DNA from 3 places in the Bacillus atrophaeus genome. Region 2 is predicted to be linked to each of the others. Evidence: predicted binding sites of a transcription regulator. Region 2 holds the regulator's gene; each other region holds the start of a gene.
The links. The regulator LexA, encoded in region 2, represses DNA repair genes until DNA is damaged. The targets are predictions, from matches to a motif close to CGAACATATGTTCG.
Positions count from the first base shown of each region.

Region 1: uvrB (excinuclease ABC subunit UvrB) is a predicted target of LexA. The motif match lies at 2,351-2,364, and genes of this name have one in related genera.
Region 3: AAHT65_RS13545 (ImmA/IrrE family metallo-endopeptidase) is a predicted target of LexA. The motif match lies at 3,890-3,903, and genes of this name have one in related genera.

Region 1 is NZ_CP154443.1:634,089-641,135, reverse strand. It holds gene AAHT65_RS03355 (PEP/pyruvate-binding domain-containing protein) at 1-1,641, opposite strand, end outside; gene AAHT65_RS03350 (DUF2198 family protein) at 2,027-2,257, shown strand; gene uvrB (excinuclease ABC subunit UvrB) at 2,440-4,425, shown strand; gene uvrA (excinuclease ABC subunit UvrA) at 4,433-7,047, shown strand, end outside.
Region 2 is NZ_CP154443.1:3,324,429-3,331,475, reverse strand. It holds gene AAHT65_RS16790 (DUF896 domain-containing protein) at 1-70, opposite strand, end outside; gene AAHT65_RS16785 (YneB family resolvase-like protein) at 141-791, opposite strand; gene yneA (cell division suppressor protein YneA) at 811-1,122, opposite strand; gene lexA (transcriptional repressor LexA) at 1,277-1,897, shown strand; gene AAHT65_RS16770 (hypothetical protein) at 2,751-2,948, shown strand; gene AAHT65_RS16765 (spore coat protein) at 2,945-3,244, shown strand; gene AAHT65_RS16760 (YndM family protein) at 3,367-3,816, shown strand; gene AAHT65_RS16755 (helix-turn-helix domain-containing protein) at 3,890-4,108, shown strand; gene AAHT65_RS16750 (prohibitin family protein) at 4,143-4,976, opposite strand; gene AAHT65_RS16745 (hypothetical protein) at 4,969-5,109, opposite strand; gene AAHT65_RS16740 (poly-gamma-glutamate hydrolase family protein) at 5,314-6,075, opposite strand; partial or broken gene AAHT65_RS16735 (YndJ family protein) at 6,356-7,047, opposite strand, start outside.
Region 3 is NZ_CP154443.1:2,669,061-2,676,107, forward strand. It holds gene AAHT65_RS13515 (Rap family tetratricopeptide repeat protein) at 1-450, shown strand, start outside; gene AAHT65_RS13520 (PhrA family phosphatase inhibitor) at 440-574, shown strand; partial or broken gene AAHT65_RS13525 (YciI family protein) at 612-867, opposite strand; gene AAHT65_RS13530 (N-acetylmuramoyl-L-alanine amidase) at 992-1,951, shown strand; gene AAHT65_RS13535 (PH domain-containing protein) at 2,011-2,388, opposite strand; gene AAHT65_RS13540 (poly-gamma-glutamate hydrolase family protein) at 2,497-3,102, shown strand; gene AAHT65_RS13545 (ImmA/IrrE family metallo-endopeptidase) at 3,257-3,874, opposite strand; gene xre (HTH-type transcriptional regulator Xre) at 4,036-4,377, opposite strand; gene AAHT65_RS13555 (hypothetical protein) at 4,567-4,746, shown strand; gene AAHT65_RS13560 (winged helix-turn-helix domain-containing protein) at 4,733-5,569, shown strand; gene AAHT65_RS13565 (ATP-binding protein) at 5,469-6,269, shown strand; gene AAHT65_RS13570 (hypothetical protein) at 6,269-6,436, shown strand; gene AAHT65_RS13575 (hypothetical protein) at 6,511-6,882, shown strand; gene AAHT65_RS13580 (XtrA/YqaO family protein) at 6,869-7,047, shown strand, end outside.

The DNA.
Region 1 (7,047 bases), 1.6 Mb from region 2:
GCTTTTCACTGATCTCCAGCCATACTCCTGCAAAAATTCATTTACCTTATCCAAGAAAAGCTTTCCGTCACTTGTTTGCGCCAGCGTCTCTTGCAGTTCTTCCGCTTGATGAGTTTCAAATACCTGTTTCAGCGCTGCGTTCTTTTTGACTTCATTAGAAAGCAGCCACAGATGCCGGTCTGTTTCCAAGGATTTGTTCATTTTTCCTGTCAGCATCTCATGAAAATGGGAATTCTCCGTGTCTCCCTGAACTTGCTGATACATGGTTTCCAACTTCGTATTCAGGAGTAATTGCGGGAAGACGATATTGAAGTGTTCATCATAGGCTTCCATATAAAATGCCTTTAGTTTCTTAAAGGCGTTCAGCGCGCTTTCCGGTGTGTGTGAAGCTGCTGACAGTTCATCTAATGTTTCATAAAAAGGCAGAAAGGTTTTGTTGAGAATGTCGTACATCCGCTCAGCCAAATGAGGAAACAATTCTTCAGCCGCTTCGGCAGCCTTTGCGGCTTCGGTCGGGTCTCCGCCTTTTTGTTTCGAATAAATATGGCCCCGGTACTGTTTCACTTCTTCAATCGTTACCCCGATCGGAAATTGCTCGGAACGTTTTTTCAGCCCGTGCTCCATTGCAGGAATAATAAGAGAAGAGAATAACGGGCTGATCGGTCCTTCAATGTTTGACTCCATGTTCAGCCAGAAATCGTTCATATCCTCCTTGGTGATCATGAAATCACGCTCTTCCTCAGCAGCTTCTTTATCTTGGTCAATGGTTGTAATCGGGCGGGCTTGAAGAAGATATAATGTGTTTTCGGCGATTCCAAATTCCAGATCAACCGGAAATCCATACAATGCCTCGGTCTTTTTCGTTAAGGCAGCAAGTTCCCGTATGTGCTCGTCATTAAGGCAATAGCGATTCCGCATTTCTTCGTTTGTTTCTCTTTCAGCAATGCCTTCAGATTGAGAAACCATATACAATTCCTTTAAGCCCATCTCTTTTTGAATGGCGAATGAATCTTTATTCACGATGAATGTGTCGGGTGTCACGCTGCCGGAAACAATCGCTTCACCAAGACCGTAGCTTGCGCTGATTAATAATTCGCCGTCATCGTGTGTGACCGGATTGCGGCTGAAAATGACACCTGATACTTCAGATTCGATCAGTCCTTGAACCACGACGCCCATTAACGGTTTACCATGATTATTTTTCATTTTTTCTTTATAGCGGCCGACTCTGGCAGAGAAAAAAGAAGCCCAGCATTCCTTTACTTTTCCGAGAAATTCATCTTCTGTTTTGACATTTAAGTATGTTTCATACTGGCCTGCGAAAGAAGCGCCTTCTAAATCCTCTGAAGCGGAAGAGGACCGGACGGCAACAGACGCGTAGGATTCCCTGAGTTCATAAAAGGAAGCCGTAAGCTCATTCTTCAGTTCATCTGAGAATATGCCGTTAATGATGTTGTTTTCAATGTCTTCTTTTGTTTCATGAAGCTGGTTATCCTCCATAAAACGCGCCAAGGCATTGGTTTGAATGATGAAACCGTCTGGAACGGGAAGTCCGTTTTTGGTCATCTTAATCAGGTTCATGCCCTTTGCGCCAGCCAATTGACTGGATTCTTCAGCTTTGTTAAACAGTACTGAATACATGTTTCATAACCCCCTCTTTCCGTCGATATACAGGATGTTTTTCTTTTTTTATATCCTGAAAAAGTAAAAGCACTCTGGAGCCTGTCTTCAAAAATGATAGTGAGCACTATCATCCAATTGTAGAGGGTAAGGAAAATGCTGTCAAACACAATAAGTCCTAAATAAAGTTAATAATTAAGTTGGTTAGAGTGATAATAGTTTTAGGTGAAGATGGGCTATTTGACTCACTTATGCTGATGTGAAGGTTTAGAAGAATCATTGCAAAAAGATGATTGAAGCATGCTAAAAACGGGTATGGTGTATAAAGAGGGAACGATTGCATCATTGTCCGATTCTTCTTTTTTTACTATAATCAGATGAGATGAAGAATCGGAGGAGGGTTTTTGTGATAACAAAAGCCGTTTTTGCATTAGTTTTTCCTTTTATGCTTGTTGTTCTTTTTACGAGAGTCACATTTAATCATTACGTGGCAATTGCTCTTACAGCCGCGCTGCTATTTGCCTCCTATTTAAAAGGCTATACGGAAACGTATCTGATCGTGGGGTTAGATGTGGTGTCACTTGTTGCCGGCGGGTTATACATGGCGAAAAAAGCCGCAGAAAAAAAGGAAGAATAACACGGCCATCATATATAAAGAGATGAATTCCTGCTTTTGCCTGAAGAAAGCAGGTTTTTTATACGGAAAATCAAGATGGAAATAAATAGCCATCGAACTTTAGTTCGTATTTTTAGCGATTTTGCTCTTCATTGTGTTACTATATCAATAGGAAGATTTCGTAAAGAAACGGAGGCTTATTTGTGAAAGATCGCTTTGAGTTAGTCTCGAAATACCAGCCCCAGGGAGATCAGCCGAAAGCTATAGAAAAGCTTGTCAAAGGAATTCAAGAAGGAAAGAAACACCAGACTCTTCTGGGTGCGACGGGTACGGGTAAAACATTTACGGTGTCCAACCTGATTAAAGAAGTCAACAAACCGACACTTGTAATTGCCCATAACAAAACGCTTGCAGGCCAGCTTTACAGCGAGTTCAAAGAGTTTTTTCCGAACAACGCTGTCGAGTATTTTGTCAGCTATTATGATTACTATCAGCCGGAGGCTTACGTGCCTCAAACGGATACATTTATAGAAAAAGACGCAAGCATTAATGATGAAATTGATAAGCTCAGACACTCCGCAACATCGTCTCTTTTTGAACGCAGAGACGTCATTATCATTGCGAGTGTTTCTTGTATATACGGTCTCGGTTCACCGGAAGAATACCGTGAAATGGTGCTTTCGCTCAGGACGGAAATGGAGATTGAACGCAACCAGCTGCTCAGAAAGCTTGTTGACATCCAATATGCCCGCAATGATATTGATTTCCAACGGGGAACGTTCCGGGTGCGCGGAGATGTCGTGGAAATTTTCCCGGCGTCACGCGACGAGCATTGTATACGGGTTGAATTTTTCGGAGATGAGATTGAACGGATCAGAGAAGTGGATGCGCTGACCGGGGAGATCCTCGGCGACCGCGACCATGTCGCTATTTTCCCGGCTTCCCACTTCGTCACACGAGCCGAAAAAATGGAAAAAGCCATTCTTAATATTGAGAAAGAGCTTGAGGAGCAGCTGAAAGTCATGCATGAGAACGGCAAACTCCTTGAAGCGCAGCGATTGGAGCAGCGGACAAGGTATGATCTTGAAATGATGCGGGAAATGGGATTCTGCTCAGGCATCGAGAACTATTCAAGGCACTTGACGCTTCGTCCGGCAGGTTCCACGCCATATACGCTTCTCGACTACTTCCCTGATGATTTTATGATCGTTGTAGATGAGTCGCACGTAACAATTCCCCAGGTCCGCGGAATGTTTAACGGAGACCAAGCGAGAAAGCAAGTGCTGGTGGATCACGGATTCCGTCTGCCTTCAGCGCTTGACAACCGTCCGCTCCGTTTCGAAGAATTTGAAAAGCATATGCACAATATTGTTTATGTCTCAGCAACGCCGGGCCCTTATGAAATAGAGCATACACCGGAAATGATCGAGCAGATTATCCGGCCGACCGGGCTTCTTGATCCGATTATTGAGGTGCGTCCGATAGAAGGACAGATTGATGATTTGATCGGTGAAATTCAAGCCAGGACCGAACGGAATGAAAGAGTGCTCATCACCACGTTGACGAAAAAAATGTCTGAGGATCTGACAGATTATCTGAAAGAGATCGGCATTAAGGTCAATTATCTTCATTCCGAGATTAAGACGCTGGAACGGATTGAAATCATACGGGATCTCCGGCTCGGCAAGCATGATGTCCTTATCGGAATCAACCTGCTGAGAGAAGGGCTTGATATTCCTGAGGTATCCCTTGTCGCTATTTTGGATGCGGATAAGGAAGGTTTCCTCCGGTCAGAACGCTCACTGATCCAGACCATTGGGCGGGCGGCGAGAAACGCGGAAGGCCGCGTCATCATGTATGCCGATAAAATGACAAAATCAATGGAAATTGCTATAAACGAAACGAAACGCCGCCGTGAGCAGCAGGAGCGTTTTAATGAGGAGCACGGCATTACGCCGCAAACGATTAATAAAGAAATACGCGACGTTATCCGCGCGACAGTGGCTGCTGAAGATAAAGAAGAATATAAAACAAAAGCAGCGCCGAAACTGGCGAAAATGACGAAAAAAGAACGCCAGAAAGTCGTTGAACAAATGGAACTTGAAATGAAGGAAGCAGCCAAGGCGCTTGACTTTGAAAGAGCTGCGGAGCTTCGCGATTTACTTTTAGAGCTAAAAGCGGAAGGATGATGAAAGAATGGCTATGGACCGGATAGAGGTGAAGGGAGCAAGGGCGCATAACCTGAAAAACATAGATGTGACCATTCCGAGAGATCAGCTCGTAGTGGTGACTGGACTGTCGGGTTCCGGTAAATCCTCCCTTGCTTTTGACACCATATATGCAGAGGGGCAGCGGCGCTATGTGGAGTCGCTTTCTGCCTATGCCCGCCAATTTTTAGGCCAGATGGATAAGCCGGATGTCGACGCGATTGAGGGTTTATCCCCGGCTATCAGCATTGATCAAAAAACCACGAGCCGCAACCCGAGATCAACTGTCGGGACGGTGACAGAAATTTATGATTATCTGCGCCTGCTGTACGCAAGGGTGGGAAAACCGCACTGCCCAGAGCATGGAATTGAAATTACATCACAGACGATTGAGCAGATGGTCGACCGGATTTTGGAGTATCCGGAGCGGACGAAGCTTCAGGTGCTTGCGCCGATTGTGTCCGGCAGAAAAGGCGCCCATGTCAAAGTGCTTGAGCAAATTCGAAAACAAGGGTATGTCAGAGTTCGGATTGACGGCGAAATGGCCGAGCTTTCTGAAGAGATAGAGCTTGAAAAAAATAAAAAGCACTCCATTGAAGTTGTCATTGACCGGATTGTAGTGAAAGAAGGCGTCGCCCCGCGGCTGTCAGATTCATTAGAGACAGCGCTTCGTTTAGGCGAAGGCCGTGTCATGATAGACGTAATGGGCCAGGAAGAGCTGATGTTCAGCGAGCACCACGCCTGCCCGCATTGCGGTTTTTCAATCGGCGAGCTTGAGCCGCGCTTGTTTTCGTTTAACAGTCCGTTTGGCGCTTGCCCTACTTGTGACGGGCTGGGAATGAAGCTTGAGGTCGATTCGGACCTTGTCATTCCGAATAAAGACCTGTCATTGAAGGAAAATGCGATCGCGCCATGGACGCCGATCAGCTCACAATATTATCCTCAGCTGCTTCAGGCGGTATGCAGCCACTACGGGATTGATATGGAAGTGCCGGTGAAGGAATTGCCCGATCACCTGCTGGATAAAGTGTTGTACGGAAGCGGCAATGAACAGATTTATTTCAAATACGAAAATGACTTCGGCCAGGTTCGTGAAAATCATATTGAATTTGAAGGTGTATTGCGCAATATTGAGCGGCGTTATAAAGAGACGAGCTCAGACTATATCCGTGAACAGATGGAGCAATACATGTCACAAAAACCTTGCCCGACGTGCAAAGGCTATCGTTTAAAGAAAGAAGCGCTTGCCGTTTTAGTAGACGGCCGGCATATCGGAAAGATTACCGAGCTGTCTATAGCAGACGCGCTGCAATTTTTCAAAGGTCTTAGCCTTTCGGAAAAAGATATGCAGATTGCGGACTTGATTCTGCGTGAAATCGTCGAACGGCTCAGTTTTCTTGATAAAGTCGGACTGGATTATCTCACGCTGAGCCGTGCTGCGGGAACGCTGTCCGGAGGAGAAGCACAGCGAATCAGGCTCGCGACGCAAATTGGCTCGCGTTTGTCGGGAGTGCTTTATATTTTGGACGAGCCGTCAATCGGCCTTCATCAGCGAGATAATGACCGATTGATCAGCGCGTTGAAAAATATGAGAGATCTCGGAAACACGCTGATTGTCGTTGAGCACGATGAGGATACGATGATGGCTGCCGATTATTTGATTGATATCGGCCCCGGCGCCGGCGTTCATGGCGGGCAAGTGATTTCGGCAGGCACGCCGAAAGAGGTTATGGCTGATAAAGACTCATTAACCGGAAGTTATTTATCGGGGGAGAAATTTATCCCGCTGCCGCCTGAAAGAAGAAAACCGGACGGCCGCTTCATTGAAATTAAAGGTGCATCGGAAAACAACCTGAAAAAAGCGAATGCGAAATTCCCGCTTGGAACATTCACAGCGGTTACGGGGGTTTCCGGTTCAGGAAAAAGTACACTCGTAAATGAAATTCTGCACAAGGCTTTGGCGCAAAAGCTTCATAAAGCGAAAGCGAAGCCGGGAAGCCATAAAGAAATAAAGGGATTAGACCATCTTGATAAGGTCATTGATATTGACCAGGCGCCGATCGGGCGGACACCGAGATCAAACCCGGCAACATACACCGGTGTGTTTGACGATATCCGCGACGTGTTTGCGCAGACGAATGAAGCGAAAGTCCGCGGCTATAAAAAAGGGCGTTTCAGTTTTAATGTAAAAGGCGGACGCTGTGAAGCCTGCCGCGGCGACGGAATTATTAAGATTGAGATGCATTTCCTTCCGGATGTGTATGTCCCGTGCGAGGTATGCCATGGAAAACGCTACAATCGGGAAACACTTGAGGTCACCTACAAAGGGAAAAGCATTTCCGATGTGCTGGATATGACGGTTGAATATGCTCTTTCTTTCTTTGAAAATATCCCGAAAATCAAACGCAAGCTTCAGACGCTTTTCGATGTGGGACTGGGTTATATTACACTCGGCCAGCCCGCGACTACCTTATCCGGCGGAGAAGCGCAGCGTGTGAAGCTGGCATCCGAGCTGCACAAGAGATCAACCGGCCGCACGCTGTACATTTTAGATGAGCCGACAACAGGTCTGCATGTCGATGATATCGCACGGCTTTTGATTGT
Region 2 (7,047 bases):
CAGTAATAACGCCTGATTTCGCTTTTGCAGCAAGTTCATTGATTCTGGCAATTTTTTCGTTTGAAATCATGTTAAACTCCTTTATTCCATTTTGCCTTTATACTACTAAATCAGCAGAGGTTTTACAAACGATTCACTCATTATTTGTCTGTTTCGTCCTCCATATATTCCTGAAAGCGCCGGTGAACGGTTGCTTTTGATACCTCATAACCAAAGCCTCTTAATGTAGCGGCTATTTCAGCGAAGGTCAGCTTATTGGCTCTCAGTCGTACAATTTCTGAAATAGGAACCTCAATTTTGTCTTTCCCGCTGTTTTCATGTTGGTTTTTAAGGTTTTTTTGCGGTTTAAACCCATTTTTCACCGCGCGTTTCATTCCTCTTTTGATTTTCATATTATGTATCTTCCGCTGATATTCTTCCACAATGCTGACGATCTCAAGCACCATAGAATCGGCTTCGGACAGCTCAAGTTCTCCTCTGTGCGCTGTCGTGTATATTTTTACATTTTCCCGATAAATGCAATGGAGAAGGGCGATTTTTGCATTTCCTCTGCCAAGCCTAGTCTCATCTTGAACGAGAATCGCATCAATATGGGACTTCTTCAATTCATCAAGCATCTCAAACACACCGTCCCGGTCCATTTCATACCCGCTGGCTTTTTCGGATATGACCTTAACGACCTCCATGCCATTTTCGGATGCAATCGCTGCAAGCTCCTCCTCCTGCCGCTTTAATGAGGTTTGCTGCTGTTCTTTGTTTGTACTAACGCGGGCATAAATGAGCGCCTTCATTTCTTGCTATCTTTCCTCTCTATTTAACAGTTGCCAATTGATATGCAGCAGGATGTTCCTTTTTTAAGGGAAGCATTAATACATCTCCCGCCTGTATATCAGAAGTCTGAAGATTATTTTCCTCCGTTACCCATTCAATAAAATCCTTTTTGTTTATCTTTTTCGTATCAGACACCTGATCAGCCAACGACCAAAGCGTATCTCCCGATTGGACTTCTATTTTAACATATTGATTTTGCTCTTGATCATTGTTTGTAAATGATAAAAGAAGAATAACAGCACTTAAAACTCCCGTGAACAGGCCGACAAAAATAATAAATTCTTTAATCATAAAAACAACCTCCGATAAGAATGTTTGTTCGCTTTTTATAACTCAAGTATATACGAACAAATGTTTCTGTCAATTGTTTTTTTCGAACCTATGTTTGTACTGTAAGGAAAATCATGCTATAATCTACTTAAAATCGACGTTAGAGGTGCGAAAAATGACGAAGCTATCAAAAAGGCAACTTGATATCCTCCGTTTTATAAAAGCAGAGGTAAAAACAAAAGGATATCCGCCTTCTGTAAGGGAGATTGGGGAGGCTGTAGGCCTTGCGTCCAGTTCGACTGTCCACGGGCATTTGGCTCGTTTAGAGACGAAGGGGCTGATCAGGCGTGATCCGACAAAACCAAGAGCGATAGAAATACTAGATGAAGAAGAAGTGCAAATTCCGAAAAGCCAAGTTGTTAATGTGCCTGTTATCGGAAAAGTAACGGCAGGAAGCCCCATTACAGCAGTAGAGAATATTGAGGAGTATTTCCCGCTGCCTGATCGGATGGTTCCGCCGGACGAGCACGTGTTTATGCTTGAGATTATGGGTGAAAGTATGATTGATGCCGGAATTCTCGATAAAGATTACGTCATTGTAAAGCAGCAAAGCACTGCCAACAACGGAGAGATCGTGGTCGCCATGACGGAGGACGATGAAGCTACAGTCAAACGCTTCTATAAAGAAGATACTCATGTGCGGCTGCAGCCGGAAAATCCAACAATGGAGCCGATTATTTTACAGAATGTCAGTATACTAGGAAAAGTGATCGGTGTATTCAGAACCGTTCATTAGAAACTTTTAAACTGCCGAACTTCATTTCGGCAGTTTTTTTCATAGATAAAACCCCCTTCTTTTATATAAAGGGGGTTTTATTCATAGCAAAATAAAAAAAGCAGGTTCGCCCTGGCTTAGAAACGAACCTGAAAAGGAGGAAAAAATTACATCATGTTTACACCCATTATTATCCTACATTTTTAAGTTGAAGTCAACAAATTATTTTTCCTCAAGGAAACTTTTTCTGAGTTTCTGGTGTCTCTCTGCCGAGAAATAAATCCTGGCACTTGAGAACAAGCCCCATCCTAAGTGTAAGAAAGACCACTTAGTAAATACGTTTGGTCAAGGGTTCATCATCAGCCTTGTTTATAAGTAGTCGAATTTATTTCTAATTTGTTTCATCTTTTCGTTCGTGAGAAGTGACAAGTTTTATGATATTTTGGGGCGAGATGATAATAAATAAATTGAAAATTTAGTACATAGTTTAATTAGTTCTTTTAGTGTTTATTCAATGTAATAAACTCACCTATCATAGAACTTGTGAGCGTAAAATTAAACCCCCGATATCTCCCCAAATTAGCCTGCTTCAGCTTTACGATAATTGTTTCGGCATTTGCACTACTGAAAGTAAACAGTGAATGATCTTCTTTGATATTCGTTGTCTCCTCCCACCCTTTCCCCATCTGCCTAATGAACTACGTGCACTCAGTTTCGGTTAAACCTGATACATCTCACAAATAGCTGCTTCTTCTGATAATAATCCTTCTCTCTTCAGAAATAATGCATTCCACAAAGTTCCTGTTTTAAGCAGCACCCCCATTGCTCAAAATAATATTGATTGTCTAACTTTTCTTAGAAAGGAATGACTTATATGAATGGGTTTCATGAGACTTTAGATCTTCATGAATTGCTTGTATTTAAAAACCTTTGTTTGACTAAGTCTTCAACGATGACCGGTTTAGTGCAGGATCAAGAATTAAGAGACATTTTAGAACAGGATGCGTTAAAAACAAGACGGCAGGTTGAGCGTTTGCAAAGCTTACTGGCTGAGCGAGGTGAACAAATATGAATGAATTTTTTCAAAAGCTTGCCGGAATGGGCAGTATGACAGAACAGGTCATTGCCACTGATTTTTTAATTTCAGCAAAAACTGGTATTAAAGATATAGCCATAGCCATTACCGAGACGGCTTCTCCGGAAGTGAGAGATACATTACATGAGTATTTGCACGATGCTATTGATACTCATGAACAAATTTTCAATTACATGGTTGCAAAGGGCTTTTATCACCCCAGAAATTTATCCGAACAGATAAACGTTGATATTCAGGCCGCTGAAACAGCTAAAGACTTGCCTCAAATTTAAATTCGGATGCTCTCTTCATTCAAGCTGCTGAGACTTTCTCGACAGTTTTTCTATTCATTTGGATATAAAAAAAGTGAAAAAATAAGTTTGTGCTTTCATTAAATAATCAGTAAGGTGGTAAAATGAAACATATAATTGCACTCGTATCAAAAATCACTTTGACCCTTTCCCTTTTATATGTCATTTTGGACAGAATCTATCATGTATCTTTTTTAAGTGTATTATTCATCACATTTGTTTTAGGGCTGATCTCTTATCTAACAGGGGATATGCTTATATTGCCAAGGACTAGCAATTTTATTGCTACAGCCGCTGATTTTGGGTTGTCGTTAATTATCCTCTGGGTATTTCTCATCAATCGCACAGGCGGTGATTTTTCTCCATTTTTTGCGGCTCTTATCGCCTCACTTGGTGTAGGTATATTTGAATACTTTTTTCATCGATATTTGCTGGCTAATGTGTTGAATGAAGATTACCGTAACCAACTTGCTTCAAGAGACAGCCGGTTGCAATATCAAACCGAAGTGTCAGACGAGTTATCTCCAGACCTTCCTAATAAACATAAGGAGTAAATCTCTATCACGTGAGCCTTATGTTTTATCTGCGGCATGTATGCTACAATATGTCTAAAAAAGGGGTTCACAAATGCCTGTTTATAGAGTGCTCAAATGCAGATTAGGAGATGTTCTGAAGGAATACGATATGACCATTTCTGACATCGCTGAAAATACCAACCTCAGTGAAAGACGGCTGAACGATTATGTAGATGGAATCAAGACAACCATGACAATGAATGTTGCTATGACGGTTGCAAAAACAATCGGCTGCCATATTGAAGATCTTTTTGTTTGGGAAAATTCTTAAAACACAAAAAGGAGGCCGAAATCGCCTCCTTTTTTTATTTACTTTCTTCTTCGTCATCCAATGGCAGCTGAAGCAATGAATCAGTGCCTGTCGCTTTTGGTGTTTTACCATCCCATTTTTCAATCCATTTGTATTTAATCATTTCATCTGACATCGATTTCTTGATAATTTGGTTATAATCGGCGATTCCTTCAGCTTCGATCTTTTTCTTTTTGGCTTCTGCTTCAGCAATTTTGATTTCCGTTTGTGTTCTTTCCAGCTCTTGTGAAGATTTCACACGCGCGTCGATAGCTTCTTGTGTTGCTTTATCAGGTTTAGGAACACCTAACGTCAAATCATCGATAAGGAAGCCTAGGTCCTTCATATCATCAGCAAATGTTTTTTGAACTTCTGAAGCGGCCTCGGATGATTTCTGACCGTATGTATCAATTACTGAGTATTTAGAAATGGATTTTCTAGCGGCATCCCAAAGTCTTGTTTTGAGGTATGTATTTTCAATTGTCTCAATGTCAACCGCTCCAAACTTGTTGAACAGTTCCACCACCTTATCAGGCTGCACAACATAGTTGTAGGCAATATCCATAGAAATGTTTTTACCGTCAGAGGTTGCTACTTTAATATCTTCATTGTCTACTGTTTGCATACGCACCGGATATTCAGTAACTTTATTAAACAGCCCGACTAAATGCCAGCCCTGATCAAGCGTTTCTGATTTCACCCCGCCATTCGGTGAGTAAACAACGCCGACATAGCCGTTTGGAATCTTTTCAATAAATAATGAGGCTGTAATCCCTCCAAGGATCAACGCTGCGCCTACAATAATTCCCCCTATAATCTTTTTTGTGCTGTTTTTTTTATTTTCATTCATTACGATCTTCCTCCCATGATTTTTTAAACTTGCTTGCTCCGCTTCCCACCTTTTTAAAGAATGGGCTTAACATAAGCCATAAACCGAATCCAATAATGACCAGAAGAATAATGGAACCAATTATGACCTTCATATATTTCACCTCTCTTGCAGCTTTATCATTTGACAGCAAAATAACTTACTCTGTTTAATATACGATCGTATGACCTTAAAGTTTCATAAATTAAATCATAACTTTATATTTTTATCATTTATATGTATCAAAACCCAAGTGAACTCGAAAAAAATAGAAATCGTCGAGTCGCTTGGGTTTTATTTTTATACAATTGAGGCTGGCTTAATATTGAGCGTTAATAAAATCTGAAATAGTTTCGGTGAACTTATAAAACGTTTGATTTTGCGTGCTGGATCTGCTTTTTAATGAGAACGTTTCAAACATAGATTTCCTAAACCCCATGCTCAATTCCAGCTGAATACTCAACCCTGATATTGATTTATTCGCTATATTGTCTGGGCTGACTCCCGCGTACTTATCTTGCGCACTCAGCAATTCCGCCGGAAATCCTGCTTTATGAAGCGTTTGCACCAGCAATGCGGCTCTGTTTCGATCAGTGCCGCCTACTTTAATATTTTTTTCATCAGCAGAGTAACCGTGTAAAGATATAACACTCATGTGTCCTCTGGCCATAGTAAGCGAGGCAGGTTCATCAAAGTGAGTGCTTGTGATATGCAAAACGGAATTGCCGGAGGGCATCAACCCTTCAAACAAATACATGGAATGATGTTTGCTAAGTTCTCTTGCTAATTCACTTGTACCTCCTTCAATCCCGCCTCCGTGTATGGCTAACACTAAGACGCTGGTGTTTCTTTCCTGTGTTGATATGCCATAATCAGATGGATTTGTATTGTTTTTTAATTCTTCAAAGTTTGCATATTCATCCTCAGCTGCCGCTATGACAGAAAACGGAAATAAGATTATCGCAAACAATGAAATATTTACCAGAAGATAAGTTGAAGTGAAATACTTTACTATGTTACAATCAACATGCTTCAAGCAATGGAGCATACGGTGGAGTAGGGTTACTTTGGCCGGTTTCATCTACTCCGCCTCTAATCCCGAATGAACATTATGAATGATTCGCCGAGAGTTTATCATGAATCAATCTCTTCTCCTTTGTTAAATTTTTGTTAAATTCACAATATTATATACTTTTATCCCGAACATCGTTCTTACATTTGTAATATTTTAATGGTCTTTACTCCGCCCCGTTGTTACTTCAAACAGAATTCCACTTATGATTTAGTCCTTTTTTCCTGCACAGAAAAAAACAGATGCCTGTCCGGTAAAACGGTCAGGTACATCTGTTTTTTGATTTTTATCACTTTTTTTCAATTTCGTATTGGACAAACAAAAATTTAACGCCAAATATCCACATATGGTGAGTAGCCGTCAAGCGGTTTAGACCTTTTGCTTCTATATAGAAGGTTTCCGATAAAGGCAATGGGATCGTTCCGCATGCAGTATGGAGATAGATCCCCTCATCTCCTGCTCCGCTTCTTCTTCGTTTACTTGTCAGAGTCATTCCGCCACTATGAGGATAAGGCTTTAAAATACCAGTCAGGATTCATTGAAAGATGAATCTGGCCGGTCCTTTTGCTGATACCGTTGTAAATGAAAGCAAACGGTTTAAACCAAGTAGCCCATGTCACTTTTGCTTTTAACCGAAAATCGTTTGTCTGTTCATAAAAATCCTTGATCAATGGCGGCAGATTTTCAGTTAAAAAATCTTTTGATTCCAAGTTTTTCATATTCTCAACAAGCCCTGAATACGAGTCTGACGTTTCCAAATCATTTCTTTTCAAAAAGCCTTTTCCTATCTTCCATTTTCCATAAATACGGCTGAATAGTTTTTCGCAGCTATTATCTGTCGGCTGCGGATTTTCAAGCCTCCACCCAAACAACCCCGGGATGATCACACCAACAGCATTGGAAAAACCATGAATCCAAATCATTTGGCTGATGGAAAGGGTCACTTTCTCCTGAAATACTCCAAAAGAATAGATGAGAGAG
Region 3 (7,047 bases), 660 kb from region 2:
AACTGTTACGAAAAAATGGGCGACCTCTACAAGGCAGCTGAATACTTTGAGAAATCCGTATCCATTTGCAAGTCAGAAAAGTTCGACAATCTTCCGCATTCTATCTACTCATTAACTCAAGTTCTTTATAAACAAAAAAATTACACCGCAGCGCAGGAGCAATATCAGCAAGGCTTGGAAATTGCCTATCAATATTGTGATGAATTATTTGTAAAGCTGTTTCAGTTTCTGCATGCCTTATACGGAAAGAGCGTTGATACAGAATCAGTGGCTCGCACATTCCAATTTCTTGAGGAAAATATGCTATATCCCTATGTCGAAGAGCTGGCGCATGATGCTGCCCAATTTTATATTGAAAATGGACAGCCCGAAAAAGCACTCGCATTTTACGAAAAGATGGTGCACGCACAAAAACAAATCCAGAGAGGAGATTGTTTATATGAAATCTAAATTGATGACAGGTTTGTTGCTCGTTGCGGTCGGATTCAGCTTTACTCAGGTGATGCCTCATGCAGGTGAAACAGCAGACAAAACAGGGAATACGTTTGATATTGCAGCGCGCAACCAAACGTGACAATAGCCAAAAAGACCCTTCGTTTTGCTGAAGGGTCTTTTTTATCCGCCGGATTCTTCTTAATAAGTTGAGAGAACCTGCTCTTAACAAGTGGTTCCGAATGAACCGGTTTCAGACGTTTCCTCTAATGAATTCACCTCGATTACGTATAAGCCGCCCGTGGCATCGCTGAATAGACCGAACATGTTTAAGCGGTTTTCCGCTTGTAAACGGTCCAAACCTGCATAGTGGCCGGGTACGTGCCCCGTACCAAAACGATCTGTTTTTACAGTCAGCATCAAATAAGTCTTCATCATTCATTTCTCCTATCTATCTCGATTTTAACACTTTTAACCAGTAATGAAGGGCTGATGTCATACTCTGCCCGTCCTACGAATGCCACCTATTCATGATAAAAAGAAAAAGGAGAGATGATAGGTGACGATTGAAGTCAAGAAGAATCTGGTTTCTGCGGATAAGTACACGCTGAAATGTCCCAACGCTATGAATGCTGAATACATTACGATTCACAATACGGCGAATGACGCGTCTGCCGCTAATGAAATCAGCTACATGATCGGGAACAATAGCTCTACAAGCTTCCACTTTGCGGTTGATGACAAAGAAGTGATTCAGGGACTGCCTTTGAACCGGAACGCATGGCATACGGGAGACGGCACGAACGGCACTGGAAACCGCAAGTCCATCGGTGTGGAAATTTGCTACAGCAAGTCGGGAGGCGAAAAGTACCGGACGGCTGAAGCCTTGGCTGTGAAATTTGTGGCGCAGCTTTTAAAGGAGCGAGGCTGGGGCATCGACCGGGTCAGAAAGCATCAGGATTGGAACGGCAAGTATTGTCCGCACCGCATCTTATCAGAGGGACGCTGGGATCAAGTGAAGGCCGCTATTGAGAAAGAAGTAAGCGGCAGCAGTTTCTCTTCAAAAAAGACAGCAGCCGTGACTTCATCTTATCAGGTGAAGAAAGGAGATACGTTATCTGCGATTGCCAAAGCCTCAGGTGTCAGTGTGAAGCAGCTGCAAAGCTGGAACAATATCTCAGATCCTAATAAAATCAAAGCCGGCCAGGTACTGAAAATCAATCAGACGCAAGCAAAGTCCGCAGCGGTAAGCGAATCAGCTCCTGCATATCCGCTCCCATCAGGTGTGATCAAATTAACGAGTCCGCTGACGAAGGGAACAAAAGTCATTCAAGTGCAAAGAGCGCTGGCAGCTCTTTATTTTTATCCTGACAAAGGGGCGAAAAACAACGGGGTAGACGGCTTTTACGGAGCAAAAACGGCAAATGCGGTAAAACGGTTCCAATTAATGAACGGCTTAACGGCTGATGGAATTTATGGGCCGAAGACGAAAGCGCGGATGATGGCGAAACTCGTATAATTGAAAAAAGGAAGCTTCTCTTCGTGCAGAAGCTTCTTTTTGGTCAATAAAAAGAGTTATTACATACAAACCGCAGCAAGCACCTTTTGAATGTCGTAAATGCTGTCATCCTTCTTGAATTGCTTTGATACCGCCGGAAGTTCAGTGCCTGAAATCCAAATATTAAGCTCTGAATCAAGATCAAAACGGCCGGCCGTTTCAATGCTGAACCTGGAAATGCTTTTATACGGTATAGATTGGTATTCTGTCTTTTTTCCTGTGAGGCCCTGTTTATCGACAAGAATCAGGCGTTTCTCCGTAAAGACGATTAAATCACGCACTAATTTAAATGCAGCATCCACACTCTCTCCCTCTATTAAAATAGAAGCGAGTTCTGCTTCGGCAGATGCTTTTGAAACAGTTGAGGCATTTCCGAACATGCCGTTGATAAATCCCATACGATCCCCTCCATACGAGTTTCTTCCAGCACATCATACTACAAAAGGGTTTTCATTTATAGTTTTATAGGATAAACTGGTGCCACTAAATAAAGGAGCGCACCAGAAATGAAAGATGTCTATCACAGTTTTAAGTCTCTCGCCGCTGCAGAATCAGAATACCGGATTATCTATGAGGAGAATAGCGGAAGCGACCGCATCGTACTGAGCCCGCACGGCGGCGGAATTGAGCCGGGAGTAAGCGAGCTGGTGAGGGCCTTTTCCGATGAATGTTCCGTTTATCTGTTTGAAGGAATGAAACGCCGCAACAACCAAGCCTTGCATGTGACAAGCACTAGGTTTAATGAACCGCTCGCACTTGAGAAGGTAAAGGCACATCAATACGCACTTTCCATTCACGGCTACCGGGATCCGAACCGGCGGCACACCTTGGTCGGCGGCACTGACCGGCCCAGAGCCGCGGCTGTTGCTGAAAGCCTGAAGGCATCAGGATTCAGCGCTGAACTTGTGTCGGATAAAGAGCAATTGGCTGGTGTGCATCCGATGAATATTGTGAACAGAAGCAATAAAACGCTTGGCGTCCAATTAGAGTTAAGCACGGCTCAGCGAAGCGCATTATTTGACGACTTTGGATGGCGAGAGCGGGACCGGACAAAAAATGAGCATTTCTCACGATATGTCAGCGCGGTAAAGGCTGCCTTTTGCAGAGAATGATTGGGTACTGGACCTGCAATATCTCTCACTGCCTTCGTAAGTTGTGTGAATGTGCAGTGGGAGGAATACTCTTGTATAAAAGAGCTTCAATACCCAATGTCAAAGTTCTGGACTGTCAGCCGGCCTGTCTTGTAAAACAGGCCGGCTTTGCTAATTAATACTTACTGTAATGATATTGCATTTGCTGTTCGGCAACCAGTGATTGCGGCTGCTCAGTTTCCTGATAGCCGAACCATTCACGGGGAGCGTCTTTAGTGTGCCGCTTATCTGACAGGAGATAAGCCAGCCGCTTCTGAAATTGAATACCTGCTTTACGCTGTTCGAAAAGCTCCAGCCTTCTTTCCGCAAATTTCTTTGTAACGCGGAACACGGAAGCAATCATGGAAACAGCGTGGCTTCTCCACTGCGGAAATTCCATTTGTAACAGCATAAAGGTCGGCACACAGAAGTGATACATAAATTGATTGGCTTGAAATTCCTGAAGCTCTCTAAAAAGCTTGTTCATATGAAAGTGATTGCCGGCGTGCTTTAACACGTGGCACAGCTCATGCGCAAAGTCCTCCCATTGCTCCTCTGCGGATTGCCTTTGATTTAAGACAATACTGTACATTCCGTCATGCTTCACCATCATACTTCCTGTGTCTTCAAAATGAACCCAAATATCAAGTTCTCTTGCAATTCTCAGCATGTCAATGTGCTGAGGAGAAGTCATTCCCAGACGGCAGTATACATTTTTTACGTATTCCTCCAGATGTGATAAGTAATCGCCCAATTGAATACCCCTTTTCGAACATATGTTCCGTTTTGTGTGAGAAAGAAAAGCCCTGTTACAGGACTGAAAAAGTTTGTAGAAGTCTTTCCCTTTTCTTATAAAAATAAACACCATTCTTTATATCGGCCTATTTATCATATTATTTAGAGAACAAAGGACATTTATTTATTTTTCGGTTTTCGGTTTTTCTCTTTTTCTTTTAAATAGTTAATGAATTCGATCGCTTGCTGTTTGCTTTCCGGAGAAAAGTCCCGCATATCCCGATAAGCGATCTGTAAATCCGGGTCTGAAAAGATGTCATCGTCAGACTTTTTTTCTTTTCCTGTCAGCAAATAATCGGTTGTCACTTGAAAGTAATCGGCCAATTTTTGCAGTGTTTCATAATCAGGTTCGCTGCGGCCGTTTTCATAGTGAGAATATCTGGCGCGTGATACACCGATATGGTTTGCGATTTCTTCTTGTGTTTTTTTTCCTCTGAGACTCTTCAATCTGCCGCCTATCATCGTATGACCTCTCTTTTTGGAAACTCCCTAAGTTACTCTTATTATAGATACAAACGGTATCAAAATAAATAATTGATAAAAAAAGTATCAAAAATAACTTGATGATACGTAATGTATCGTTTATAATCAAAAACATAAAGATACAAAACGTATCAAAAAGAGAAAAATTTTGTATCAGGAGGCGGGTAAATGAATCCGATTAAAATTGTTTTCAGTCAAAATCCCATAGATCAGCAGCACCTTGGAAAGACAGGCGGATCGATCACATTCACGTCGAACGGCCATCCTGTGTTTCAATTTGAAAATCGTGCGCAATACGAACTGTATTTGCGATTGAAGAAGGCGGGGGAGCAAGGTGGAGAGGAATAAAAGCTATCCGTTTTTCACATATTCAGGACTGTTGAATTCAGAACATTATGACAAAATGGGTTCGGCTGTGTGGCTGTTTCTGTGGTTTATCAGCTCAACGACTAAAGAGAGAAGAAAAGATGGCGTGAACTGGGGCATTGTGCTGGGACATAAGCCGTTAAAAGCAAAGGAGATGGCGGACGTATTCGGAGTCAGTGAAAAAACCGTCAGAAGATGGCTCGACCAGTTGGAAAAGAACGGTTACATCTTAGTGAGGCGTGCGCCTTACGGAGTAATGATTTCAGTCCGGCATTCGAAAAAGTTTATTCCCAGAACGGACAAGCAAGACCACTCTGGCGCTATGGAGCGGACAAAGATGCCGCAAAGGACGGACAATAACGTCCTGTCTGATAAAGATAACACAATGATTCATACTGCTGCTGATAAAGCGGTTGATGCCATTGCAAACCATTTTACAGAGCTGAGATCTGCGCAAGAGGGGCGCACTGTATACCCTTCCTCTCGTGATTATCAAGCCATCGCCCGAATTGTCGGCCGGGGTGTTCCCGTGCTGCAGACAATCAAATGGCTTGACCAATGTTTTGACGCTTTTGAAAAACGGCGTACAAGTGCCGCGGAAACGATAAAGGCCTTCAGTTATTGCGCGAAATTCATTGATGACCGATTTTCCGCTCAGCAAGTAAAAAAAGACTTTATGCCTTTAAAAGAAAGGAATATGCCAAATGACCAAACGAACGCTCGAACAAATCCTTGCCGAACTGAGAAGCGGAAAACATCCATTACTGGTGAACAAATCGGACGAATCAGACGAAAACCGTTATGATTGTCCGGCTTGCAAGGACCAAGGGGGCTTTCTCAAAAAACAAAACGGACAGGACATATGGGCGGTATGCGGCTGTGTCGGTGAACGAAAAGTAAGGCGGCTGCTCGGCGCAAGTGAAATTACCGCTGAATTCAGCAAGCTGAGCTTTGAGGGATTCCATACGGCAGGGAAGCCTCAGGCAGTGATTGATGCGTACGAGTGTGCGGCCGAATTTGTTGAACACTTTCAAGACATACAGTCCGCACGTAAAAACAGTATAGCTCTTTTAGGGCAGCCCGGCTCAGGTAAAACGCATTTGCTTACAGCTGCTGCCAACCGGCTGATGAAAACGCAGCACGTTCCTGTCGTATATTTTCCGTTTGTGGAGGGTTTTACTGATTTAAAAAATGATTTCGATTTGCTGGAAGCAAAGCTCAGCCGTATCAAACAGTCCGGCGTTCTGTTCATTGATGATTTATTTAAGCCTGCCAACGGAAAGCCGAGAGCTACTGACTGGCAGATTGAACAAATGTATTCAGTCATCAATTATCGCTACTTAAATCATAAACCGATTCTCCTTTCAAGCGAACTCACCGTCGAAGAACTTGTGAGGGTGGATGAAGCGCTCGGGACAAGAATCTATGAAATGTGCAGCGACTACTTAGTGATTATAAAAGGAAACGTATTTGATCTGAATCATAGATTGGAGGGCATACGGTAATGTGCAGGCTGTGCAAAAACAAAAAAGTGATCGTTGAATCGACAAGCATTGGAGCCGTTTTTAGGCCATGCCCGAATTGCAGGGCCGGCTCTGATTTGACACCTGTTATTGCGTATTTGGAACTGGTGATTGAAGCCGGGAAAGCGAGGCTGAATGCTCTTGATTAAGCTTATCAAGGCCTTGTTATGTCTGTTTTTTCAGGCGAAACGGAAGGAAAAAGAAATTGAAGAATGGTATGAAGATGACGGAAAGTGAGGATCAAGTGCAAAATAAACAATGGAAAAGCAGTCCCGCTCCGTGGCAGGCAGTCTCGGGCGGCGAATCAAAACCGATCTATATTTATTCTGCTTACAGTGAAGAAGATAAGGGGAGATTCCCTTATTCAAACGGCAGGCTGATCGCAGCTGTGTTTGACCTCAGCTCGTACTCGCAAGACGGAAATGCACGGCTCATGGCTTCAGCGCCTGAGCTATTGGAAGCGGTAAAGGACGCGCTCGATTTTCTGAAAGGCGAGTCGCCGGACTGCAAACACGTTGTCATAGATAAGCTTGAACGGGTGAAGGAAAAAGCAGAGGACACACAAAAACGGGGGAAAATAAATAATGAATCCTAAAAAACTTATAAACATAGATACTATCACACTCGCAAGCCAGCTTGAGGATGGGAAGGTCCGCGTGATTATTGTCGACGGATTAAAGGGAGAAGCCTGGCTTACAGAAGCGCCGGAGCACGGAAAAACCCTTGTCGAAACAAGAAAAGGAGACCTGGCCCGCGTCGA